DNA from 2 places in the Streptomyces botrytidirepellens genome. Region 1 is predicted to be linked to the other one. Evidence: riboswitches for the same ligand, from Rfam matches in the RefSeq annotation. Region 1 holds a riboswitch; the other holds the start of a gene.
What was found. Region 1 has a riboswitch for cyclic di-AMP ahead of EEJ42_RS19070 (M23 family metallopeptidase). Riboswitches for the same ligand answer to the same signal wherever they lie in the genome.
Positions count from the first base shown of each region.

Region 1 (11,430 bases):
TCGGCCGGAACACCACCGGGTGTTCAACGCCTCACGGGGTGTCGTCGATGGCGATGTTGGCGCAGTTGCTGCCGATGCTGACGTCGCCCTCGGGAGCCAGGTCCGCGCCTCCGCCGAGGTCGACGGCGGTGCTGGTGTCGCAGTCGTTGCTCTGGGAGACCGCGCCCGTGTTGGTGAAGTTGATGCAGTCGGAGCCGATGGTGACGTCGCCCGAGGGAGCGAGGTCGAGACCGCCAGGGGCGGTGAGGCCGGTCTCGGTGTCACACTTGTTGCTCTGAGTAACGAGGTCGCCGTTGCCGTAGGCCATGGCACCACCCGCTCCGCTGATGGCCAGCGCGCCGGCCGCTGCGGTCAGGAGAATCGCCTTCTTGCCGATGTTCACTTAATTCCTCCGTCTGGGTTGGTCCGCGGATTCAACGGACGCATGAGACAACGAAACTCATCAGCTAAGGCTTCGGGCTGCCAGTTAGCTTCACCCATCCGGCATAGCGTGGTTCTTCCGGCGTGTGTTGTCCGGGAATCCCGCAAACGAGACCGTCATAAGAGGCAATTGGAGCAAGGGCGCCTGGCCCTTTCTTACGTGAATGAGCGGAGACGCCTGTAGGGCAAGGCTCCCGTGGCCGGGCGGTGGAGGGGCGGCGGGCAGGCGACGGCCCCCGGAGTTGTTCGACTGGCCGAACGAGTGATACATCCTGACTCCACGACGCAGGAGTGAGTGAGGCGCAAGTCCGACCGGCTGCTTCGTGGAACCACAGGCGCGGCGCGTGTTCACGCCGCTACGCTGAGTGTGCGGGGCGGTCACCCGGGGGCGGGAGGAGAGACGTGGGGCACTCAGGAGCGGGGGGAACCCCCGCCGAGCTGATGGACGGGCTGCTGGCCCGTGCGCAGAACGGCTTCGAGATCGGCGAGGCGGTGCTGAGCCGGGCGCGGAGCGCCCTGATGCACCAGTCCGAGCTGCGTTCCTGCCGGCAGTGCAACGAGCCGTCAGGCCCGCGCGGATACACGACGTATCGGCATGTCTTCCTGCTGCCCGACGGCAGCAGCCTGCTGCTGTGGGAGCTGGAGCACAACACCGGCCCGGACGACCGCCCGCTCTTCGAGCTGTACGCGGACGAGGACGCCCTCGCGCTCGCCGAGCGCCGCGTCCACCGCTGCATCGGCGGCGCCCGCTGGGAGGAGCTGGACGGATTACCACTGTGGCTGCCGGACCAGATGCTCCAGGCCGCCGAGCCCCAGGCGGTCCAGCGTGCGTACGTGGCCGACAACTCGGCCGACCACGCCCGCCGCGTCCTGCGCCGCGCCGAGAACCCCGACCGTCCGGGGGAGGAGACCGAGCGGCTGCTGATGACGGCGTTCGCCCATGACATCGCCCTCGCCCCCAAGCCGCGCCGCCGCTCCGGCGGCCCCGACGCCACCTGGTGCCGCTTCTACGAGCACGCCTTCCTGCTCGCGGGCGGCGACGAGATCGTCCTGTGGGAGCTGGAGCACAACCTGACCCGGGACGGGCGGCTGGTGTGCGAGGTGTATCTCGACGAGGTGTCGGCGGAGTTGGCGGCCGACCGCCACGCCCGCGCCCTCGGTGTCGATCTCTGAATACGTCGACACCGGAATGATCCGACAGTGGGCCCATCGGGTGAAGTGCGTGCGCGCCTCCCCGATGTCGCGGTTGTCCTTTCGTTGAATCGCAACGTGTGGTTTTCCGCGGATTCGGCTCTTCTGGAGGAAATCTCGTGAACATCGGAAAGAAGGTTGCTGTCCTGACCGTGGCGGCAGGCGCTCTGATCATCAGTGGCGCGGGCGGTGCCTCGGCCCACAGTGGTGGCGGCTTCAACCCCTGGGGGGTCATCCAGACCAACCACTGCGACACGAAGATCGGCGACATCATCGGTGTCGAAATCGCCGCGCCGGGCGGTGACATCAACGCCGGGGCCGAGTGTCTCAACTTCACCAACAACCCCGCGGCGGTCCAGAGCAACGACTGTGAGACGGCCACCGGCCTCATCACTCCGGTCACCGGCACCGCTCCGGGCGGCGACATCAACGTTGGCGCCAAGTGCACCAACATCGCCATCAGCGACAACCCCTACGGGAACAACGTCAGGAGCTACGGCGACAAGGGCTACGGCGACAAGGGCTACGGCGGCGGCCACGGCTTCTGAGTCCTGACGAACGCCACGGCTTCCCCTGCGGCCCCGGATGCACGCCATCCGGGGCCGCTTCGGTGTTCACCACCGCACATCCGCCGCCCCTCCGCCGCGACGATGAAGCACTTCTGACCCACCCACATGGCCGCCACCGACTCGCAGCGTGCCCCGGCACCCGGAAGCCTGATGACGGGGTAACGGACCAGGGAAAGCGGGAGAAGCCGGTGGTGCGGGTGCGAAGGAGCAGGGCTCGTGCGGGCGCCCGTACGCCCGCCACCGACTCCTCGGGCGCGGCCGCCGGGCTCGTCACGGCCGAGGAGGCCGTCCAGGCCTCGCCGGGGCGCCGACTGGCCCCGTGGACCCCCGCCATCCTCCTGCTCGGCGGCATCGCCTTCGACCTCGCCGCCCCGGCCCCGTACACCGCCTCCCCCTTCTTCGCCGCGGCCCCGCTGGTCGCCGCCTCCCTCTTCCCGCTGCGGCAGACCATCATCACCACGGTCCTCGCCCTCACCGCCGTCTGCCTGCTGGCGGAGCTGCACGGCGTACGGGACCCGACCCAGGCCGCGACCGAGATCGCCACGGTGGCCACCGTCGCCCTGCTCGCGCTCGTGATCAACCGCGTCGTCCGCCGCGGCGACCGGCGGCTGGCGTCGGCGCGCGGCATCGCGGAGGCGGCGCAGCGGGCCGTGCTGCCCGTACCGCCCGCCCGTATCGCCGGGCTGGACGTCGCGGCGCGCTATGTGGCGGCCGAGCGGTACGCGGCGATCGGCGGCGATCTGTACGCGGTGCAGGACACCCCGCACGGCGTACGGCTGATCGTCGGGGACGTCCGCGGCAAGGGGCTCCAGGCCGTGGAGGTCGTCGCGGTCCTCATCGGCGCCTTCCGGGAGGCCGCGGAGCAGGAGGCGACGCTGGAGGGACTCGCGGGGCGGCTGGAGCGGGCGCTGCGGCGCGAGGGCGCCCGGCAGCGGGCCGATCTGGAGGCGTTCGAGGGGTTCACCACCGCCGTCCTCGGCGAGATCCCGCGCGGCGACTCCACCCTCCGCCTCATCAACCGCGGCCACCCGGCGCCGCTGCTGCTGCCCGGCGACGGCGCGGTGCGCCGCCTGGAGCCGGAGACGGCCGCGCTGCCGCTGGGGATGGGCGAACTGGGCGCGTGGCCCGACCGGGTGACGGAGCTGCGGTTTCCCGAGGACGCGACGCTGCTGCTGTTCACGGACGGGGTGACCGAGGCCCGCGACCGGCACGGCACGTTCTACGTCCCCGAGGAGCGGCTGCGCGGCCGCCGCTTCACCGGACCGGGCGGGCTGCTCGACGCGCTGGTGGAGGACGTCGCGCTGCACGCGGGCGGAGAGACCTCGGACGACATGGCCCTGCTCGCGGTCCGGCGCCCACCCGGAACGAACGGAACCACGACCCCCGCTCCGGACACGGACCGTAGCCAACCGTGACGCGCGCGCATAACGATTGACACACGATCAGCCCGCCGGAGGTTTTTACCATCCCTTTTCAACCGGGGTGAAACGCCCCCATCTGTCCTTCCTTGGTTACTAAGTTCATGCCAAAGCTACGCGGATTCTTCAGAAGAGCTTGGAATCATGTCGCGCTCTCTATTAACGTTCGATAACGCAGCGCGGTCGGCACAGCCGTCGCAGAGGCGGCAACCGTGCGCCGTCGCCGAATCCCGTACGTGCAGCGCCAGCACCACCATCAGCACCAGGCACCAGCACCAGGGAACCGGGGAACCACCACCTTGGGGTGAATCGGGTCGAACCTGACCCGTAGGAGACCTTCCTGCTCCGAACCCGTCAGCTAACCCGGTAGGCGAGAGGGAAGGAAAGGAGTGCGCCCCGGTGGCGTCCAACAGGTCCGTACTGGACGAAGCTCCGTACCGCTCGTCGGGTACGGGTCCCGGCACTGCGACCGCGTACGGAGTCGGCTTCGACGCCGGAGCCGGCGCCCGCACCACGGTCGGCCTCGGCGCCGAACCGGATGAGCCGCCCGTAGGCAAGGAAGCCGTCTGGGACGAGTGGAACCCCACCGAGGAGTCCATCGCTCCGCTCCGCGGTCGGCACCGCGTCGGCAAGCAGCGCGGCGGGACCATGGCCCGCAGCGGCGCCGTCCTCGGCGTCGGCGTCATCGCGGCGGTCGGCGCGGGCGGCATGGCGAGCGCCAAGGACCGGCCGACCGTCCCGATCTCCATGCCGGACCTCGCCCACGTCGCCGACGAGGTCAAGGCCCAGCTGCCCGCCGCCAAGGACCTGCCCGGCATCGGCTCCCTGATGGCCGACGACCAGGGCTCCTCCCAGACCACCGCGACCGCCCTCACCACCAGCGGCACCGAGGCGGGCGAGGCGCTGCGCACCCGCATCCTGCGGCAGGCCGAGAGCCAGCAGACCGCGGCGGATGACGACAGACGCGAGAGCGAGGCGCGCGCCGCCGCCAAGGCCGCCGCCGACGACGCCGCGAAGGCCGCCGCCAAGGCCCGCGACCTGGCGGAGCAGAAGAAGGCCGAGGCCGCCGCCAAGAAGAAGGCCGCCGAGGCCGCCGCCAAGAAGAAGGCGGAGGCCGAGAAGGAGGCCGCCGCGAAGGCCGCCGCCGAGCGCCGCGCCCAGGCCTCCACCTCCACGGGGTTCACCCTCCCCGTCGCCTCGTACACCCTGACCGCGGGCTTCGGCCAGGCGGGCGACATGTGGTCCGCCGACCACACCGGCCAGGACTTCGCCGCCCCGACCGGCACCCCGGTCAAGGCGGTGAGCGGCGGCACCATCACCCAGGCGGGCTGGGCCGGATCGTACGGCTACCGCATCGTGCTCAAGCTCGATGACGGCACCGAGATCTGGTACTGCCACCTGTCGTCCATGGTCGTCACCTCGGGCAAGGTGTCCTCGGGCGAGACCATCGGCCGCGTCGGCGCCACCGGCAACGTCACCGGCCCCCATCTCCACTTGGAGGTGCGGCCGGGCGGCGGCTCGCCGATCGCCCCGCTGTCCTGGCTGCGCGACCACGGGCTGAACCCGTGACCCCCTGATCCGGCCGTCGTCGCGGCGACGGCCCCTCGTTCCGGCGGCTCTGGCGCTCTCTCCCCCCTTGACGCCAGGGCCGCCGGTTCTCTGTCCGCGGCCTCCGCTGTGGCCTCCGACGGAATAACCGCCTCCGCCATCAGCGTTGTGGTGACGCATGACTGAGACCCGCAAGGACACCCGTCAGAACATCGGCAGCCTGTCCGTCTTCCCGCTCTCCCTGGGCGGCAACGTCTTCGGCTGGACGGCCGACGAGGCCGAATCCTTCGAGGTGCTCGACGCCTACGTGGCGGCGGGCGGCAATTTCATCGACACCGCCGACGTCTACTCCGCCTGGGCACCCGGCAACGAGGGCGGCGAGTCCGAGACCGTCCTCGGCAAGTGGCTCGCCTCCCGCGGCAACCGCGACGACATCGTCCTCGCCACCAAGGTCGGCGCCGGCGTCCCGGAGCCCCGCGGACTCTCCTCGTCCGCCATCAAGTCCGGCCTCGACGAGTCCCTCCAGCGCCTGGGCACCGACTACGTCGACCTCTACTACACCCACTACGACGACACCTCGGTGCCGGTCGAGGAGATCATCTCCACCCTTGACGAGCTGGTGAAGGCGGGCAAGATCCGCGAGATCGCCGCCTCCAACATCTCCGCCCAGCGCCTCGACGCCGCCCTCGCCTTCTCCGCCCAGGAGGACCTGGCCCGCTACGTCGCCCTCCAGCCCCACTACAACCTGGTCTCGCGCGACACCTTCGAAGGCGAACTGGCCGACGTCGCCGCCCGCCACGGCCTGGCGACGCTCCCGTACTACGCGCTCGCCTCCGGCTTCCTCACCGGCAAGTACCGCCCCGGCACCACGGTCGACAGCGCCCGCTCCACGGGCGCCGCCCAGCACCTGGAGACCGAGCGCGGCCAGAAGGTCCTCGCCGCCCTCGACGACGTGGCCGCCAACCACAACGCCGACCACGCCTCCGTCGCCCTGGCCTGGCTCACCGCCCAGCCCACCGTGGTCGCCCCGGTCGCCAGCGCCCGCACCCCCGCCCAGCTCCCCGCCCTGCTGGCCTCGGTCGACCTCCAGCTCACCAAGCCGGAACTGGACCTCCTCACCTCGGCCTCGGACTGACCCCTGGGCCACGGCGCCGGGACGGCGACGCGCCGTCCCGGCCCCTACGCCCCGTGCCGGTCCGCCAACACCCATGAAGCGGCGGCAACCGCACCGGCGACCCCGAAGACGGACGGCCACGCGCCCACCTTCTTCGCCAGCGGATGCGACCCGGCGAACGCGGCCACGTACAACCCGCCGAGCGCGGCCGCCGTCCCGTTCCCGGCCTTCTCCCGCCACCCCTTGGCGGCCACGGCCCCGGCCGCCGCCAGCGCAACGCCACCGAGCGGCCGCCGCTTGGTCCACCGGGCCACCCCGTACCCCCCGACCAACCCACCCGCAGCCACCAGCCCAGCCGGTACCTCAGCCATGCCGCTACCTCCCACTCCTAGGGTCTCTTTGGTCGACCCTATGCAGGCGGCACCGCGCACGGGCCCGTTTACGGCGGAGGGCCCGGGCCTACGCCCTGCGGATGCCCCAGCCGACGACGGCGTGATGTCCTTCCCCGCCGGACTGCTCCACCCGGAAGACACCGTCGCCGTCAGCCGTGAAGCGGTTGTTGTCCCCGTCGATGGGGATCTCGAAGCGCAGCGTCACGGTGTGCTGGTTCCGCGCCGCGTCATCGCAGTTGCTGGAGACGTACGCCACCCATCCCTCGACTCCGGCGTAGACCGTCAGCGGAGACGCGGCCTCGAACAGGCTGTCCTGCCCCTTGCGGATGACCTCGGCAGGTTCGGTACTCCACCGCCCCCACGTCAGGCGAGTGTCTTTGAGAGTCAGCCGACACCCGCTGTGGTTGTGCAGGTGAGCCTCCACAACTGCGCAGCGCCGCAGGCGCCTGGGCCTCCTCGCCGGAGGCTGCATGGGCGGTGCCGATGACGCCGCCGAGCATGGCCCCGGTCGCCACGGCTGTGATCAAGCGTGATGCCTTCATGGCGGACTCCTCCTCCTGGACGATCCCGCCACCATGACCCGGCCGACCGGAGCCTCACTGGATCCTTAGCCCAGCTCGTCGCGCCGCACCGCCGTCACGAAGTCCGTCCACGCCCGCCCCGAGAACCCGAGCACGGCCCGATCCGGATCCTTCGAGTCCCGCACGGCCGTGACGAACTTTGTCCAGGCCTCTTCTGGAAACGAGAGCGTGGGACCACCCAAGTTCTTTGAATCCCGCACGGCAGCCGAGCCTGGCCGGAAGGCCGCCTCGACGCACTCAGTGTTGCCGGCACCGCTGTAAGAGGACTTGAACCAGCCGCCGTCGTTCTCCGATATGCAGGGCTCGCGCATCAGATCTCCTCGCGGACGCGTTCGATGAGGGCGGAGGACGATGCCATGTCCAGCGCCTGTGCGCGAAGGTAGTCGAACGCGAGCCGATAGCGCTCCAGTTCCTCGTCCTTTTCCATGAACAGCGACCCGACGTGGATGTCCACGTACACGACGTCCAGGGAGGGCTCCGCGCCGCCGAGGATCACGAAGCTCCCCATGGCGGCCGAGTGCGCACCTTTGGCGAAGGGCAGCACCTGGAGCGTGATGTCCGGCGACTCGTTGGCCCGCAGCAGGTGGTCCAGCTGTTCCCGCATCACCTCGCGTGAGCCGACCACCCGCCGGATCACCGACTCGTCGAGGATGGCCCAGAGATGCGGCGGCTTCGGCCGGCTCAGGATTTCCTGCCGCTTCATGCGGATGTCCACGAGGCGCTCGACCTCTTCCGCGGACAGCCGCATCTCGGAGGCGTGCTGCACGGCCTCCGTATAGCCGCGGGTCTGGAGGAGCCCCGGCACGTAGAGGCAGGCGAAATGATCCTCGCGGACGGCCTCGTCCTCCAGCGTGAACAGCAGGTTCATGGTCTCCGGAAGCGAGTCCGCGAACGAGGTCCACCACCCCTGCCGCTTGGCGTCCTTGGCCAGGCCGACGACGGCCTTCCGCTCCGCCTCACTCGCCCCGTACTCCCGGCACAGGGCGTCCACGATGGGCCACTTCACGGGCCCTTCCTGCGTCTCGTACCGGCTGACGGTCGCCTTCGAGACTCCGACGAGTCGACCCGCCTCCTCCAGCGTCATCCCCTTGCGGGCCCGGAACTTTCGCATCATGACGCCGAGCTGGCGGCGACGAGTGGTGGCCCGCGCTGGCATGACGGCTACCTCTTCCTCTGGGGCTGGCGGTGAAGGACGAGGCCAGCGGCAACAAGGCTATGGCCGGGCGAAGTTGGCCAACCAGCGGATTCACCCTTTCGAGATTCCGTGAGAAGTTACATGGTGAGACTTCTCGCGTCATACTCTCAGAAATAAGGCTACGCAGCGCAGTCGTACGGACACGACTGGGCGCAGTGCTGCCGTAGCGCCCAAGGGAGTGTGGCCATGTACCGCTACTCAGTCACCGAACCCCCACCACGCCGATGCGTCCTCCCCTTCGTAGCCGATGCTCCGCAACTGGCCGACCTCCGCGGAGCCGTCAGGGCCGAGCTCGCCGCCTGGGGTATGTCGGCCCTGACCGACGAGGCGGAGCTGATCATCACGGAGCTGGCGTCGAACGTGATCAAACACGTCGGCCAGGGCTCCGCCGCCACCCTCGTCCTCGACGCCGGAGCAGACCAGCTCCGCGTGGAGCTGCACGACAAGAGCGATAAGGAGCCTCAGCGCCTCCACCCGACGTGCGACGAGGAATCCGGTCGTGGCCTGCAACTCCTCTCCGCCCTGGCTCCCTCCTGGGGCACGACCCGCACGGCGGTCGGCAAGGCGGTCTGGTGTGAGCTGCCGCTGGCCCCGGACGAAACCCGCCGCCGCATCTTGCGGGCGACGACCGTGATGGAGTCCTACGGCCTTGCGGTCGGCGGCCCGGCCGCAAGACTCACCCGCCGCCCGGTACTTGAAGAGTCGGCGACCAGCCTGATCCTGGACCTGTTGCACTGGCTTACGGCGCAGGGCCTGGACCCCGACGACATCCTCGACCGCGCCCAGACCCACTTCGAGGCGGCCTGCCAGGCTGCATGACGACAAGGTACGAAGCGCTGCTGTGCACCAACTCCGAGCGAGATCAGCCGCTGTGTCGGGCCAACAAGGATTCCGGGATGCTCGCCAGGATGGCGGGTTCTTGCGGCCCTCGATGGGCGAAGTGAAGATCCTCTCGGGCGCGAGTACACAGACCGAAGAGGCGAAGACGCGCGTCCACACTGGTCGGGTCCTCGGTGTACGCGTCCAGGTCCGGTACGAAGACGCTGTCGAACTCCAGGCCCTTCATGCTGGCCGTGCTCACGATCCGGATCGGCTGCGCCGAGAAGTCCATGGTGTTCCGGTACCGATCGTCGTACGCATAGGCCTGGGTGTGTTTCGCAAGCCCGAGGTGTGTGAGTTCGCTCTGGACATCTCGCACCGTATGGGTCGACCTGCAGATGATTCCGATGCTTCGTTCCGGATGCGCGTTGAAGTAAAGGGAAACTCCGGTCAGGAGATGCCTCAGCGAGGGAACTTTCAGCACAGTGGGTGTTCTGCCGACACGGGTCGGTAAGGTCATCCCGTCCCTGACCTCCTCGCGGAACTCCGACGCCAGCAAAGCGATCTCCCGACTGTTCCGTCGGTTCTCCCGCAGCACGACTGGACCGGCCTGAGCGGCGACGGCCTGGCATATTTCGGACAGGGTGCTCTGGTCATCGCCGATCCGCTGATTTTCGTCCGCGCACACGGTGACGCCGACCCCAAGGATGTGGCACAAGTGATAGAAGCCGACGGGCAGCTTTTGACCTTCGTCGATAACCAGATGCGCGGTCGAACCGACCCGATGCCGGATACAGTCCCGCTGCATCTCGCTCCAGTCGTAAATCCAACCGTCCTCGTCAAGTTGTGGCGGGTCGGTCCGGAAACGTCGGCGCCAGAAATCCCTGACCCACAGATGGTAGGTGGTGACGTTGAGAGCTTCCGTAAGGTCCGGAGCCATTTGAGCGAGATACTGATGCAGCAGATTGGAGCGCGTGAAGAGGGTCACCTCGCGACCGGCGGTTGCGAGTGCCCAGGCGCGATAGACGGCCATCACGGTCTTTCCGGCGCCGGGTGAGCCGGTGATGACGTGGCTTCCGTGGAACGGAAGGTCGATGACGGCCTGCTGCTCGGGCGCGAGGTCAAGGAGGGAAGGAGTCTTCATGGAAGGTCGATGGCTCCGGCCGATTCCTCCAGCGCGGCTTGGACAACTCCTCGGAAGAATCCGGGGACCTCACCGTCGCCGATCAACAGCGTTCTGTCCAGTAGAGAGTTGTCGATCTCGCAGCAGGTTTCGGGTAGGAGCGTGCACGCATGGCAGGCGGCACGGTTGAGGTTGGCCAGAGACCGACCGGTCGAGTCGGCGCACAGAGGGTCCTGCGAGCACCACTGAGCCGATTCGAGTAGTCGGATCAGGGTCTCGACGAGGTTCGGTGGTTGCCCTTGGCGGACGAGCCCGCCCAGCGTCCCTTCCGCGTCCCCGGCGGCGGTGTAGATGAACACGCCGGCTTGGGGTGGATGCTCGCTCCCCGGGGCGTGGCTGCGAGCGTAGACGCGTTCGCGTAGCGAGGCTGCGTTGTATCCGCTGTCGTAGGAGAGTTGGCGGATGAATTGGTGGGCCAGGGTGTGCAGCATGACGAAGCGTGGGAGGAGTTCCGGACCCGACTTTGCCCTCAGACGGTCGGCTTTGAACGAGGCACCCAGATTGCCCTCGATGCGTCGTGTCCAGTCGCGTACTGATGGAATCCTCTCCCAGGCGCTCACACGTTCCTCGTCGACGGCGATGAAGATTCCTTCACCGTAGGTCTCTATGGCAGGCAGCCAAAGGGCTCGGGCCTGCGTGTTGACCGAGACGACGCGTCCGCTCTCGCCTTCCTCGCCTTCGCCGGAGTTCGGCTCGTACCGCGTGAACCCTTCGAGCGCACGCACCTCGCGTACACGGTCCGCGACGACGACCGCGGAGATATCCGCAGCCAGCTCCTGCATGGATCCAGGGTCGTCGTGGTCGACCCCGAGGCGCGTCCGGCGCACGGTGAACGTCTTCGAATCGGTGACGGATTCCGGGGCGGAGAAGGCTGCCCATTCGGCGATACTGAGGTCATCGTCCGCATCGGCCGCGGACGGCGTCGAGGCGGCCTCGGCAGCATGGCGGCGCCGCACAGATTGCACAAATTCCTGGGATACCCCGCACTGGTGGGCGATCA
Region 1 is NZ_RIBZ01000243.1:17,087-28,516, reverse strand. It holds gene EEJ42_RS19090 (hypothetical protein) at 32-382, opposite strand; gene EEJ42_RS19085 (DUF6227 family protein) at 823-1,593, shown strand; gene EEJ42_RS19080 (hypothetical protein) at 1,731-2,159, shown strand; gene EEJ42_RS19075 (PP2C family protein-serine/threonine phosphatase) at 2,378-3,595, shown strand; cyclic di-AMP (ydaO/yuaA leader) riboswitch at 3,856-3,986, shown strand; gene EEJ42_RS19070 (M23 family metallopeptidase) at 3,998-5,167, shown strand; gene EEJ42_RS19065 (aldo/keto reductase) at 5,325-6,281, shown strand; gene EEJ42_RS19060 (hypothetical protein) at 6,326-6,631, opposite strand; gene EEJ42_RS19055 (hypothetical protein) at 6,720-7,076, opposite strand; gene EEJ42_RS19050 (DUF397 domain-containing protein) at 7,260-7,544, opposite strand; gene EEJ42_RS19045 (helix-turn-helix domain-containing protein) at 7,544-8,389, opposite strand; gene EEJ42_RS19040 (ATP-binding protein) at 8,615-9,247, shown strand; gene EEJ42_RS19035 (DEAD/DEAH box helicase) at 9,291-10,391, opposite strand; gene drmB (DUF1998 domain-containing protein) at 10,388-11,430, opposite strand, start outside.

Region 2 (11,430 bases), on a different contig from region 1:
CCGGGTGCGCTCCACGGGAATCCCGAGCCCGCTGAGCGCCCGGATCTCGCGGGCGAGCCGTACGTCGTGCTCGTCGTAGTCCCGGTAGCCGTTGGCCAGCCGCCCCGGCGTCAGCAGCCCCAGCGACTCGTAGTAGCGCGCCGCTTTGGTCGTCACGCCCGCCCGGCGGGCCAGCTCACCGATCCGCATGTCTCTCACCTCGATGAACGCTAAACCTTGCCCCTGAGGGTAAGGTCAAGCGCCACGATGCTTGACCGTGACACCGTGTGAGGCTGTGGACTGAAGACATCATGTTCACCATCGGAGATTTCGCCCGGCACGGGCGGGTGTCGGTCCGGATGCTGCGCCACTACGACGCGACCGGACTGCTGCACCCCGCCCGGGTCGATCCCGCCACCGGCTACCGGTACTACACCGCCGCCCAGCTGGCCCGGCTCAACCGCATCATCGCCCTCAAAGACCTCGGCTTCACCCTTCAGCAGGTCCGGGAGATCCTGGAGGAGAAGGTCACCACCGAGGACATGCGGACCATGCTGCGGGTGCGGCGGGCCGATCTGGAGGCCGCGATGACGGCCGCGGCGGCGCGGCTGGTGCGGGTCGAGGCGAGGCTCCGGTCGATCGAGAGTGAGGGACAGATGTCCTCCAACGACGTCGCAGTGAAGAGCCTGCCGAGCGTGCGCATCGCCGAACTGACCGGTGTGGCCCCGGGGTTCGACGCCATCGGGCCGGTCATCCAGCCGCTGTACGGGGAACTGCTGCCGCGCCTGGCGGCGGCGGGCATCGCGCCGACCGGGCCCGGTGTCGCGTACTACGAGGACGCGCCGGACGGCGGTGTCCTCATCCACGCCGGGATCGAGGTCGCGGCCCCGGTGCAGGAGGTCGACGGGCTGCGGGTCGTGGACCTGCCGCCGGTCGACCAGGCGGCGGCGATCGTCCACCGGGGTTCGATGGAAACGGTCCTGCCGACCATCCAGACCCTGGGCCGCTGGATCGAGGCCAACGGCTACCGCTCGGCCGGGTACCCGCGGGAGATCTACCTGGAGTGCCCGGACAACCACGACGAGTGGGTGACGGAACTCCAGGAGCCGATCACGGCTGCCGTGGTGTCTCAACCGGTGTGAAGGTCTCAGCCGGTGTGAAGTCTCAGCCGGTGTGCAGGACCCGGAAGCGACCGGGTTCCGCTCCCGCCGGATCCCGGTCGACGACCTGGACGGGCGGCGAAGCCCATTGCCACACGCTGATGCCCGGCGTGCGGGAGAACCGGATCCGCCCGCGGGTGCCGTCGACCGCGACGCTCGGCCATGACGCGGCGATGCGCGCCCGGTCCGCGTCGCCGTGGGACCGCAGTACGTCGGCGAGGACGGTGACCGTGTCGTAGCCCTCGTACGCGACGAAGGAGGGCGGCGCTTCGGCCAGCCGCTCGCGCAGGGCCTTCTCGACTCGTTCACCGAGTGGGGTGAGGCGCTCGGGCAGATAGCGCAGGAACGGGACCGCGGCGCCGTCGTCGCCCAGCAACGCCGCCCATTCGGCGAATTCCGGCTGCCCGGCCGGAGCACCGATCATGACCTCCGCGAGGCGCCGGTCGCGGCGGACGGACGTGACGATCGGCACGGCCGGCTCCGGGTGGCCGACCAGGAGAAGGAGAGCCGTCGCACGATGGGCGGCGAGTTCGTCGCACACGGCTGCGGGGGTGAGCGCGTTCATGTCGAGTTCGATGACGCTGCCGCCGCGTGGCGCGAGATGGTCCCGCAGAATGCGGGTCCCGGCTGCCCAGTAGGCGCTCGGCTGGGTCGCCACGGCGATGCGGCGGTGGCCCGCGCCGAGGAGGAAGTCCGCGTAGATCCGCCAGCCGCGGGACTGCGGCGGGGAGAGGCGCGCGACCCATTCCGTCGGCTGTTCGGTGAGCGCGTCGAGAACCGATGACGAGCAGAGGTACGGCAGGCCGAGGGCGTCTGCCCTGGTGGCAGCGGCGCGGGCGACGACGCTGTGATACTCACCCGCCAGGGCGGCCACGCCCAGACCGGCCAACTCGTCCACGGCCGCCGCGGCCTTCTGTGGATCGGCCGCGGTGTCCCGGACCACCAGCTCCAGTGGCCGTCCGCCGATCCCACCGGCGTCATTGACGTCGGATGCGGCCAACTCCAGTCCGGCGAGCAGGTGGTGGCCTGCCTCGATCCAGCCGGGCCGGGTGAGCGGAACGAGAGCGCCGATCTGGACGGATGAGCCGTCTTCGCGCCGTGGCGGGCGTGCCTGGGTGACCATGCGGGTCATTCGATCCACCGCCATCGCCGGGGGCAAGCGATTATTCGTTCGCCCTGTGGCTGTTGAGGTGGCTCTTGAGGTTCGCCTTCTTCACCTTGTTTCCGCAGGTCGCCATGGAGCACCAGCGCCGTCGCCGGCCGCGGCTGGTGTCCAGGAAGAGCCCTCCGCAGGTGCGCTGCTCGCAGCGCTTGATCACGCCGTCGCCGTGGCTGCCGTGGCCGTTGCCCTCGCCGTCGTTGTGGTGCGCGCCGAGCGTCGCCACGGCGTCGACGGCGACGACGGCCAGCGCCGCGCGGGCGGGGTCGCTGTCCGGGAGTCGCCACCGGGCCCGCCCGCCGGTGAGGACGAGGCGCGCCCGGTGACGTGCGGTCCAGCGGTTCAGCAGGTCCTCGTCCGCCGGGTCCGGCACGCCGTCGGTGGCGACGGCGGTACCGGCCCGGTGGATGGCCTCGCGCAGTTCGCGGGCGTCCCGCAGGAGGGCATCGGAGATCGGCATGTCCGCGCTGCCCAGCTCGTTGGCGAGGAGCCAGGCCCGGAGCCGGTCCGGGGTGGGGATGCGCTCCACCGCTGCGTCGCCGCGCCGCTCGCTGAGGGTGGCGACGAAGCGGAACGCCAGGATCTCGTTGCCGAGCCGGAAGCCTCCGGCGGCGGTAGGTGAACCGGTCATAGGGGTTCATCGTAGGCGCCCCGCAGCCCGGAGGCCAACGTTTGACATCATCAAGACGAACCGTTTAAACAGGTTCGCATGAACCAGTTGAAACGGCTCCCCGATGTCATCGTGGAACCCCCGGACAGAAGGTCTCAGGCCTCCCGCGGCGACCCGCCCGGCTCCGGGCGGCACCGGATGGGGTTCTGGGTCGTGGCCGTGGTGTTCGCCGTCACCACCGCGTTCTCGACCGTGCCGACGCCGCTGTATCCGCTCTACGAGGAGCGTGACGGCTTCGGTTCGTTCACCGTGACGGTGGTGTTCGCGGTGTACGCGGTAGGCGTGGCGGTCGGCCTGGTGGCCGCCGGTCACCTCTCTGATCGCACCGGCCGTCGCCCGGTCCTCGTCGGGGCGCTCCTGTGCCAGCTGGCCGCGGCGGCCCTCTTCCTCGTGTGGCCCGCTCTCCCCGGCCTTCTCCTCGGCCGGTTCGTCACCGGACTGGGCGTGGGCATGGCAACCCCGACGGCCACCGCCTACCTCCAGGACCTCCACATACGCTCACGGCCCACGGCCGGGCAGGCGGGACGCTTCGAGGCTGTGTCGACGGCGGCGAACGTCGGCGGCCTCGGCGTCGGCCCGCTGGTCGCCGGAGTGCTCGCGGCGTACGCCCCGGCCCCGATCCATACGCCCTACGCCGTTTTCGCGGTGCTGCTCGTCGCCGGGGCCGTCGCCGTCACCGCCCTGCCGGAGACCGTGGACCGCCCCGCCCGCCCGGTGCCGTACCGCATGCAGCGGGTGCGTCCCCACGGTGGCGCCGGACCCTTCTGCCTGGCGGTGGCATGCGGTTGCGCGGCCCTGGCGATCTTCGGGCTCTTCACGTCCCTGGCGCCGGGATTCGTCGCGACCACCTTGCACCAGACGTCGCCGGCCGTCGCGGGCACCGCCGTCTTCGCCGTCTTCGCCGCCGCGGTACTGGGCCAGAGCCTCACCGGCGCCCTACGGCCCGCAGCGCGCCGAACCCTCGGCGTCGCCGCGGAAGCCGCCGGATGCGCCGCCGTCGCCGTAGGCATGGTGCGGGCGGACCCCGTCCTCTTCATCGCGGGAGGCGTCATCGCAGGGATCGGCGCCGGCACGCTCTTCAAGAGCGCGGTCGCGCTGATCACGGAGGCCGCGCCCGCGGACGTGCGCGCGGAGGCCCTGGCGACCTTCTTCCTCGCCGCCTACACGGGCCTCGTCCTCACCTCCCTCGGACTTGGCCTCGCCGCACAGCTGACCGACCCGACGACAGCGACGCTGTGGTTCTCCGGCTTCCTCGCCGCGCTCCTCACCGCGATCGCCCTCCTCGGCCGGACGGTCGGTGGGGCCGGTCGCCGGCCTTCACCGTCCCCGTCACCCTGACCCGACACATGCGCAAGGAGAACAACATGACCACCACAACCACCCGGCCGATCACCGGCTTCGGCACCGTGAGCGGTGTCCCCTGGCTCCCCGACAACTTCCCGGACGTCTTCGAGAGCACCCTCGTCCGCGTCGGCGACGTCGACCTGCACACCGTGCAGGGCGGCGCCGGACGGCCGCTGCTCCTCGTCGGCGGCTGGCCGCAGAACTGGTACGTGTGGCGCCACGTCATGCCGCGCCTCGCGGAACACTTCCGCGTCGTCGCCGTCGACCCGCGCGGCGTCGGGCCGTCGGACAAGCCCCGCGACGGCTACGACACCGGAACCGTGGCGGCCGAACTCGTCGCCCTCATGCGGGTGCTCGGCCACGAACGCTTCGCGATGGCCGGGCACGACGTCGGCATGTGGATCGGCTACGCCCTCGCCGCCGACCACGGCGACGTGGTCGAACGCCTCGCCCTGCTCGACGCCATGATCCCCGGCCTCGCGCCCGCCATCCCCGTCTTCGGCCCCGAGGCACAGAACGACCTGCTGTGGCACTTCTCCTTCAACCGGAAGCGCGACATCAACGAACAGCTCGTCCGCGGCCGCGAGCACATCTACTACGGCGACCAGTTCCGCACCAAGGCCGCGCGGCCGCTGCCTGACTCAGTCGTCGGCTTCTACGTCGAAACCCTGGCCCGCGACCCCGAAGCGCTGCGCGCCAGCTTCGAGTACTACCGGGCCACGGACGACAACATCGCCCAGAACGAGCGGCGCAAGCAGCATCCGCTCCGCATGCCCGTCCTGGGCGTCGCCGGAGCCCGCAGCCAGGGCGAACGCCTCGGCGCCCTGCTCGCCCCGGTGACCGAGCGGCTGGACAGCGTCGTGCTTCCGGATTGCGGGCACTACGTGCCCGAGGAGAGCCCGGACGCGCTGCTCGACCACCTGCTGCCCTTCCTCCGCGCCTAGGCCGGTCCTAGACCGGGCGGGCCGCGCCCGCGAAGGGCATCTGGTCGATCGGGGCCACCCGGACCGGGGCGCCGGGGCGCGGGGCGTGGATCATCAGGCCATTGCCGATGTAGAGGCCGACATGGCTGACGCCGGAGTAGAAGAAGACCAGGTCACCGGGGGCCAGTTCGCCGCGCCCGATGCGGCGGCCCACGTTGATCTGGGTGTAGGTGGTACGCGGCAGGGACACCCCGGCGGCGCGCCACGCGGCCTGGGTCAGGCCCGAACAGTCGTAGCCGTACGGCCCGGTCGCGCCCCAGACGTACGGCTTGCCGATCGCCTCGTACGCGAAGGAGATGGCGCGGGCCGCCCGGCTGCCCGTCCGGGCGGGGGCGCCGTGCCGGGGCGTCGACGCGGTACGGGCGTCAGGGGCGCTCCGGGCGTCCTGGGCGGCGCGGAGGCGGTCGCGCTGGGCGCGGGTCAGCTTGGCCAGCAGTGCGTCGGCCGCGGCCAGCTTGTCCTGGACCGCGTGTTTGTGGCGGGAGGCGGCGGCCTGCGCGGCGCGCAGCGTACGGAGGCGGTCGTCCGCCTTGTCCCGGACGCGGCGCAGTGACCGCTCCTCGCGGGTGATGCGCGCGATCGTCACCGCCTGGCGGTCGCCCGCGCGGTCGGCGAGCGAGGCGCGCTGGAGGTACTGGCCGGGGGAGGAGGACAGGGCCAGCTGAAGGGCGGGGGCGACGGTGCCGGAGCGGTACTGGGCGGTGGCGACGGAGCCGAGGGCGTTGCGCGCCGTGTTGAGGCGGGCGGTGCGGCGGGTGGCCTCGTCGCGTAACCGGTGGAGGGACCGCTGCGCCTTCTCGGCCGCGGCCCGGGCGCCGTCGTACTTCTCGGTGGCCTCCTCCGCCTCCCGCTCGTACGCCGCGACCTTGGCCTTCACCTGGTCGGGCGTCAGACGGGGCTCGGCGTGCCCGATGCCCGGGAGGGCGGTCGCTGAGGCGACGCCCGCGAGGGCGAGGGTCGCGGCGGTGCGGAGGGTGGTGCCGGTGAGCGACGAGCGGTGCCGCTGCTTCGGCTTCGTGGGGGGCTGCGGCGCCACTGCGGCGATTCACCTTTCGTGGGGGGCGTGCTTCTTGGGGGGAAGCTAGGCCGGTCGGCGGCGCGGCACGCTGAGATGACCGGAGGTGGACGGATTCGTCCCCCCGGTGGCGCCTGCTGATCACGAGGGCGGCGCGGGGTGGGCGGGATCGGGGCGGCTGTGACCGATGTGCCGATCGGGGTGCACCCGGGTGACTGGCGGTGATATGAGCGGCGCTAGTCTCCGGTGCCATGGACGTACTCATCAATGTGTTCGTCGGCCTGCACATCGTCGGCATCGCCGCCCTGCTGGGAGGCTTCCTCTCCCAGCTCACGGCGATACGCGGGGACGGCGCGCGGATGACGCCGGGGATGCTGCACGGCGCGCTGACCATGCTGGTCACGGGCGCGGCACTGGTCGGGCTGAACCAGGCGGACGATCAGACCGTCAACAACGTCAAGATCGGCGTCAAGCTGGCGCTGCTGATCGTGATCCTGGGCCTGGTGTACGTGAAGCGGGACGAGGAGAAGGTGGAGCCCGCGGTCTTCGGCGCGGTCGGCGCGCTGACGACGGTGAACATCTTCATCGCCGTGCTCTGGACCTGACCCGCTGACGTCCCGTCCCTGCTCCTGCTGGGCCAACCCGGGGGCGGGAAGGGGCGGAATGGGGGAAATCGCACCTGTAAGCGCAACCCGACGCACTCTTCGACTGTCTTACCCGTCAAGGGCAAGCCCGGAGGGAGCGCGCAATGGGGGTAAAGGCAGGATTCGGGGCGTGGCGGGCATGGCGCCGCCGTACGGCGGTCGCTTTGGGCATGGCGGGCATGGTGGTGCCGCTGTCCGTCGCGCTCGGTACGGCACCGGCGCAGGCGGCGACGTCGTGCACGGCGGACACCGGTCCGTACCAGAGGCAGGTCGAGAAGTTCCTCGGCCGTCCCGTCGACGGTCGGCAGTCCTCGGGGGACTGCCGCGCGACGCAGAGATTCCAGATCAACCACGGCATCAGCCCGACCATCGGCTACGCGGGCCCCGTCACCTGGGGCGTCATGAAGCTGATCAACGCGCAGAACGCGGCGGGGCGTAACCCCAACGCGGCGCGCAAGTGCCCCACCAACAAGGGCCGCATCGCCTGCGTCGACCTCACGCGGCAGCTCAGCTGGGTGCAGGACGGTTCGCGGCTGGTGTTCGGGCCGGTGCCGGTGCGCACCGGCCGGGACAGGTACGAGACCCGCACCGGACTGAAGAAGATCTACTGGCGGAACAAGAACCACTGGTCGACGATCTACCACGTGGCCATGCCGTACAGCCAGTTCTTCGACGGCGGTCAGGCCTTCCACTCCATCGCGGGAAGCGTATGGTCGCCGCCCGGCTCCCACGGCTGCGTCAACATGCGCTCCGGTGACGCGAAGAAGTACTGGAGCCTGTTGCGGAACGGCGACGACGTGTACGTGTACGGGCGCAAGCCGGGCACGTGATCCGGCCGGTGTGAGCACCGGTGTGAGCGGCGGCTGCCCGCGCGGGTACGGGCAGCCGCACTGCGGTTACGCGGGCCGCACGCTCCCGTAGATCGGCATCTCGGTGATCGGCGCCTTCTTCACCACATCCCCCGGCTTCGGCGCGTGGATCATCATCCCGTCGCCGATGTAGAGCCCGACGTGGCTGATGTCGTCGTAGAAGAAGACGAGATCACCGGGCTCGAGGTCGGAGGTCGAGACGCGCGTACCAGCCTTCACCTGGTCCCATGTGGTGCGCGGCAGGGAGACCCCGGCGGCCTTCCAGGCGGCCTGGGTGAGCCCCGAGCAGTCGTAGGAGTTGGGCCCGGTCGCGCCCCAGACGTACGGCTTGCCGAGCTGGGACTCCGCGAAGTCGATCGCCTTGGCCGCCTTGGTGCTGTTCGTGGCGGTGGATGAGCCTGCCGAGCTGCTTCCGGAACCGGAAGAGGAACCGCCGCTCGACTGCTGCTCCTGCTCCTGCTCCTGCTGCTTCTGCTGGGCCGCGGCCTCCCGCTGCTTCTCGGCCAGCTCGGCCGCCTTGCGCCGCGCCTCCTCGGCCTTCTTCTTCTCGATCGCCGCCAGCCGCGCCTTCTCCTTGGCGGTCAGGTTCGCCAGCAGCCGCCGGGCCTGCGCGAGCTTGTCCTGGACGGACTTCTTCTTGGTCTTCAGCTCTCGCTGGGTCTCGGTCAGCGACTCCAGGCTCTTGGCGGCCTCGCGGCGCTCCTTGGCGGCCTTCGCCGCCTGCGTCTGGAAGTCGTCGACGGCCCGCTTCTGCGAACCGGCCATCCGGTTCATCAGATGCGACTGGTCGAAGAGGTCCTGCGGGTCGTTGGAGAACAGCAGGCTCGCGGCGCTCGAGGTCATACCGCCGTTGCGGTACTGGGCCGCGGCGTAGGTGCCGAGCGTGCGGCGGGCCTCGTTGAGCTTCTCCGTGTTCTCGGCGACGTCGTCCATCATCCGGTTGACCTTGGTGCGCTGCTGCTCGGAGCGCTCCTTGGCGGCGTTGTAGTGCTGGGTGGCGGTTTCCGCCTGGTGGTAGAGGGTGTCCACCTTCTCCTTGACCGCCTCGATCGACTGCGTGGTGCCGGGCTTCGGATCGCCCGGGGCGGCGTTCGCGGTCTGGGAGAGGAGGGTGACGGAGGCGAGGGCGGCGGTGGTGAATCCGACGGCCGTACGGCGTCCGGTGGAGGCGGCGGCGGTGGGTATTCGGGTCCGCGGCTTGCGGTGCGACGCCAAGGGAGGCGACTCCTTCCGTGGACCGCCTACCGGGTTAGCTGTCGGGTTCGGGCGGTACGGAAGGTTGCCCTACGGCCGTGCGCGGGCGGGACGTGCGCGTCGTACATGCCGTACGCGTCGTACCGCAGCTCGGGCCGATTCACCCCGGTCTTGCGTTGTGGGTCCCCGGCTCCGGCTGCCTCGCGGCGCGACCGGACTCGGCGGAGGCCGCCCGGGCCGGCGCGGTTCGCCGACGGGTCTACGGGCCGCCTGGGGGAGGACGGTAGCCAACTCGTGGGGCTCCTGTGAAGGCTGGTGGTCGATATGCCCGAAACCGTTTCGTGACATCCATGCGTAGGCTGTCAGTGCGGCCGCCTAAACTCGGTGAGCGATGAGCAGCCTCTTTGACGACAGCTTCCTGGCGAGCCTCGGGCCTCCGGAAGAGGAGCCCCCGCCGCCCGAGGATTCCGCACACCCGGGCCACAGTGGCGGTTCAGACGGTTCAGGCGGCGAGGAGGTGCCGCACCACCTCTTCACGGGCGCCTTCGACGCGCCGGTGCCGAGCGGGACCAGAGAGGCGTATTACCGGGACGGCGCGGCCCGCCCCGCCATCGACCCGGCGGCGCTGCTGGAGGGGCTGAACGAGCAGCAGCGGGCCGCCGTGGAGCACACCGGCTCGCCGCTGCTGATCGTCGCGGGGGCCGGGTCCGGCAAGACCCGGGTGCTCACCCACCGCATCGCGTATCTGCTCGGCACCCGCCATGTGCACCCCGGCCAGATCCTCGCCATCACCTTCACCAACAAGGCGGCGGGCGAGATGAAGGAGCGGGTCGAGGAGCTGGTCGGCCCGCGGGCGAACGCGATGTGGGTGATGACGTTCCACAGCGCGTGCGTGCGCATCCTGCGCCGCGAGTCGAAGAAGCTGGGCTTCACCTCATCGTTCTCGATCTACGACGCGGCCGACTCGAAGCGGCTGATGGCACTGGTGTGCCGGGATCTCGATCTCGACCCGAAGAAGTTCCCGCCGAAGTCGTTCAGCGCCAAGATCTCCAACCTGAAGAACGAGCTGATCGACGAGGAGACCTTCGCCGGCCAGGCGGCGGACGGCTTCGAGAAGACGCTCGCCGAGGCGTACGCGATGTACCAGTCGCGGCTGCGCGAGGCCAACGCCCTCGACTTCGACGACATCATCATGACCACGGTCAATCTGCTCCAGGCGTTCCCGGACGTCGCCGAGCACTACCGCCGCCGCTTCCGGCACGTCCTGGTCGACGAGTACCAGGACACCAACCACGCTCAGTACACGCTGGTGCGCGAGCTGGTGGGCAGGGACACGGACGAGGCGGAGGCCGGTGAGCTGTGCGTCGTGGGCGACGCCGACCAGTCGATCTACGCGTTCCGGGGCGCCACGATCCGTAACATCCTCCAGTTCGAGGAGGACTATCCGGACGCGCGGACGATCCTGCTGGAGCAGAACTACCGCTCCACGCAGACGATCCTGAGCGCGGCCAACGCCGTCATCGAGCGCAACGAGAACCGCCGCCCGAAGAACCTGTGGACCGAGGCGGGCACCGGCGCCACCATCACCGGCTACGTCGCCGACACCGAGCACGACGAGGCCCAGTTCGTCGCCGACGAGATCGACCGGCTGACGGACGCGGGGGACGCCCGGGCCGGGGACGTCGCGGTCTTCTACCGCACCAACGCCCAGTCCCGTGTCTTCGAAGAGATCTTCATCCGGGTCGGGCTGCCGTACAAGGTCGTCGGCGGGGTCCGCTTCTACGAGCGCAAGGAGGTCCGCGACGTCCTCGCGTACCTGCGCGTGCTGGCCAACCCCGAGGACGCCGTACCGCTGCGCCGCATCATGAACGTGCCCAAGCGCGGCATCGGCGACCGCGCCGAAGCGATGATCGACGCGCTCGCGTCGCGCGAGAAGATCACCTTCCCGCAGGCGCTGCGCCGCGTCGACGAGGCGTACGGCATGGCGGCCCGCTCGGCGAACGCGGTCAAGCGGTTCAACACGCTCATGGAGGAGCTGCGGACCATCGTGGAGTCGGGCGCGGGCCCGGCGACCGTCCTGGAAGCCGTGCTGGAGCGCACCGGCTACCTGGCCGAGCTCCAGGCGTCCACCGATCCGCAGGACGAGACCCGCATCGAAAACCTCCAGGAGCTGGCCTCCGTGGCCCTGGAGTTCGAGCAGGACCGGGGCGAGGAGAACCCCGGCACGCTCGCGGAGTTCCTGGAGCAGGTCGCGCTCGTCGCCGACTCCGACCAGATCCCCGACGAGGACGAGGAGGGCACCGGCGTCATCACGCTGATGACGCTGCACACGGCCAAGGGGCTGGAGTTCCCGGTCGTGTTCCTCAGCGGCATGGAGGACGGGGTCTTCCCGCACATGCGCGCCCTCGGCCAG
Region 2 is NZ_RIBZ01000328.1:18,638-30,067, forward strand. It holds gene EEJ42_RS29510 (redoxin family protein) at 1-189, opposite strand, end outside; gene EEJ42_RS29515 (MerR family transcriptional regulator) at 291-1,121, shown strand; gene EEJ42_RS29520 (ABC transporter substrate-binding protein) at 1,144-2,271, opposite strand; gene EEJ42_RS29525 (CGNR zinc finger domain-containing protein) at 2,303-2,929, opposite strand; gene EEJ42_RS29530 (MFS transporter) at 3,008-4,306, shown strand; gene EEJ42_RS29535 (alpha/beta fold hydrolase) at 4,333-5,256, shown strand; gene EEJ42_RS29540 (C40 family peptidase) at 5,264-6,340, opposite strand; gene EEJ42_RS29545 (hypothetical protein) at 6,562-6,915, shown strand; gene EEJ42_RS29550 (L,D-transpeptidase family protein) at 7,059-7,784, shown strand; gene EEJ42_RS29555 (C40 family peptidase) at 7,851-9,038, opposite strand; cyclic di-AMP (ydaO/yuaA leader) riboswitch at 9,047-9,251, opposite strand; gene pcrA (DNA helicase PcrA) at 9,409-11,430, shown strand, end outside.
Region 2: it holds a riboswitch for cyclic di-AMP, as region 1 does, so the genes downstream of both, EEJ42_RS29555 (C40 family peptidase) here and EEJ42_RS19070 (M23 family metallopeptidase) in region 1, are expected to answer to the same signal.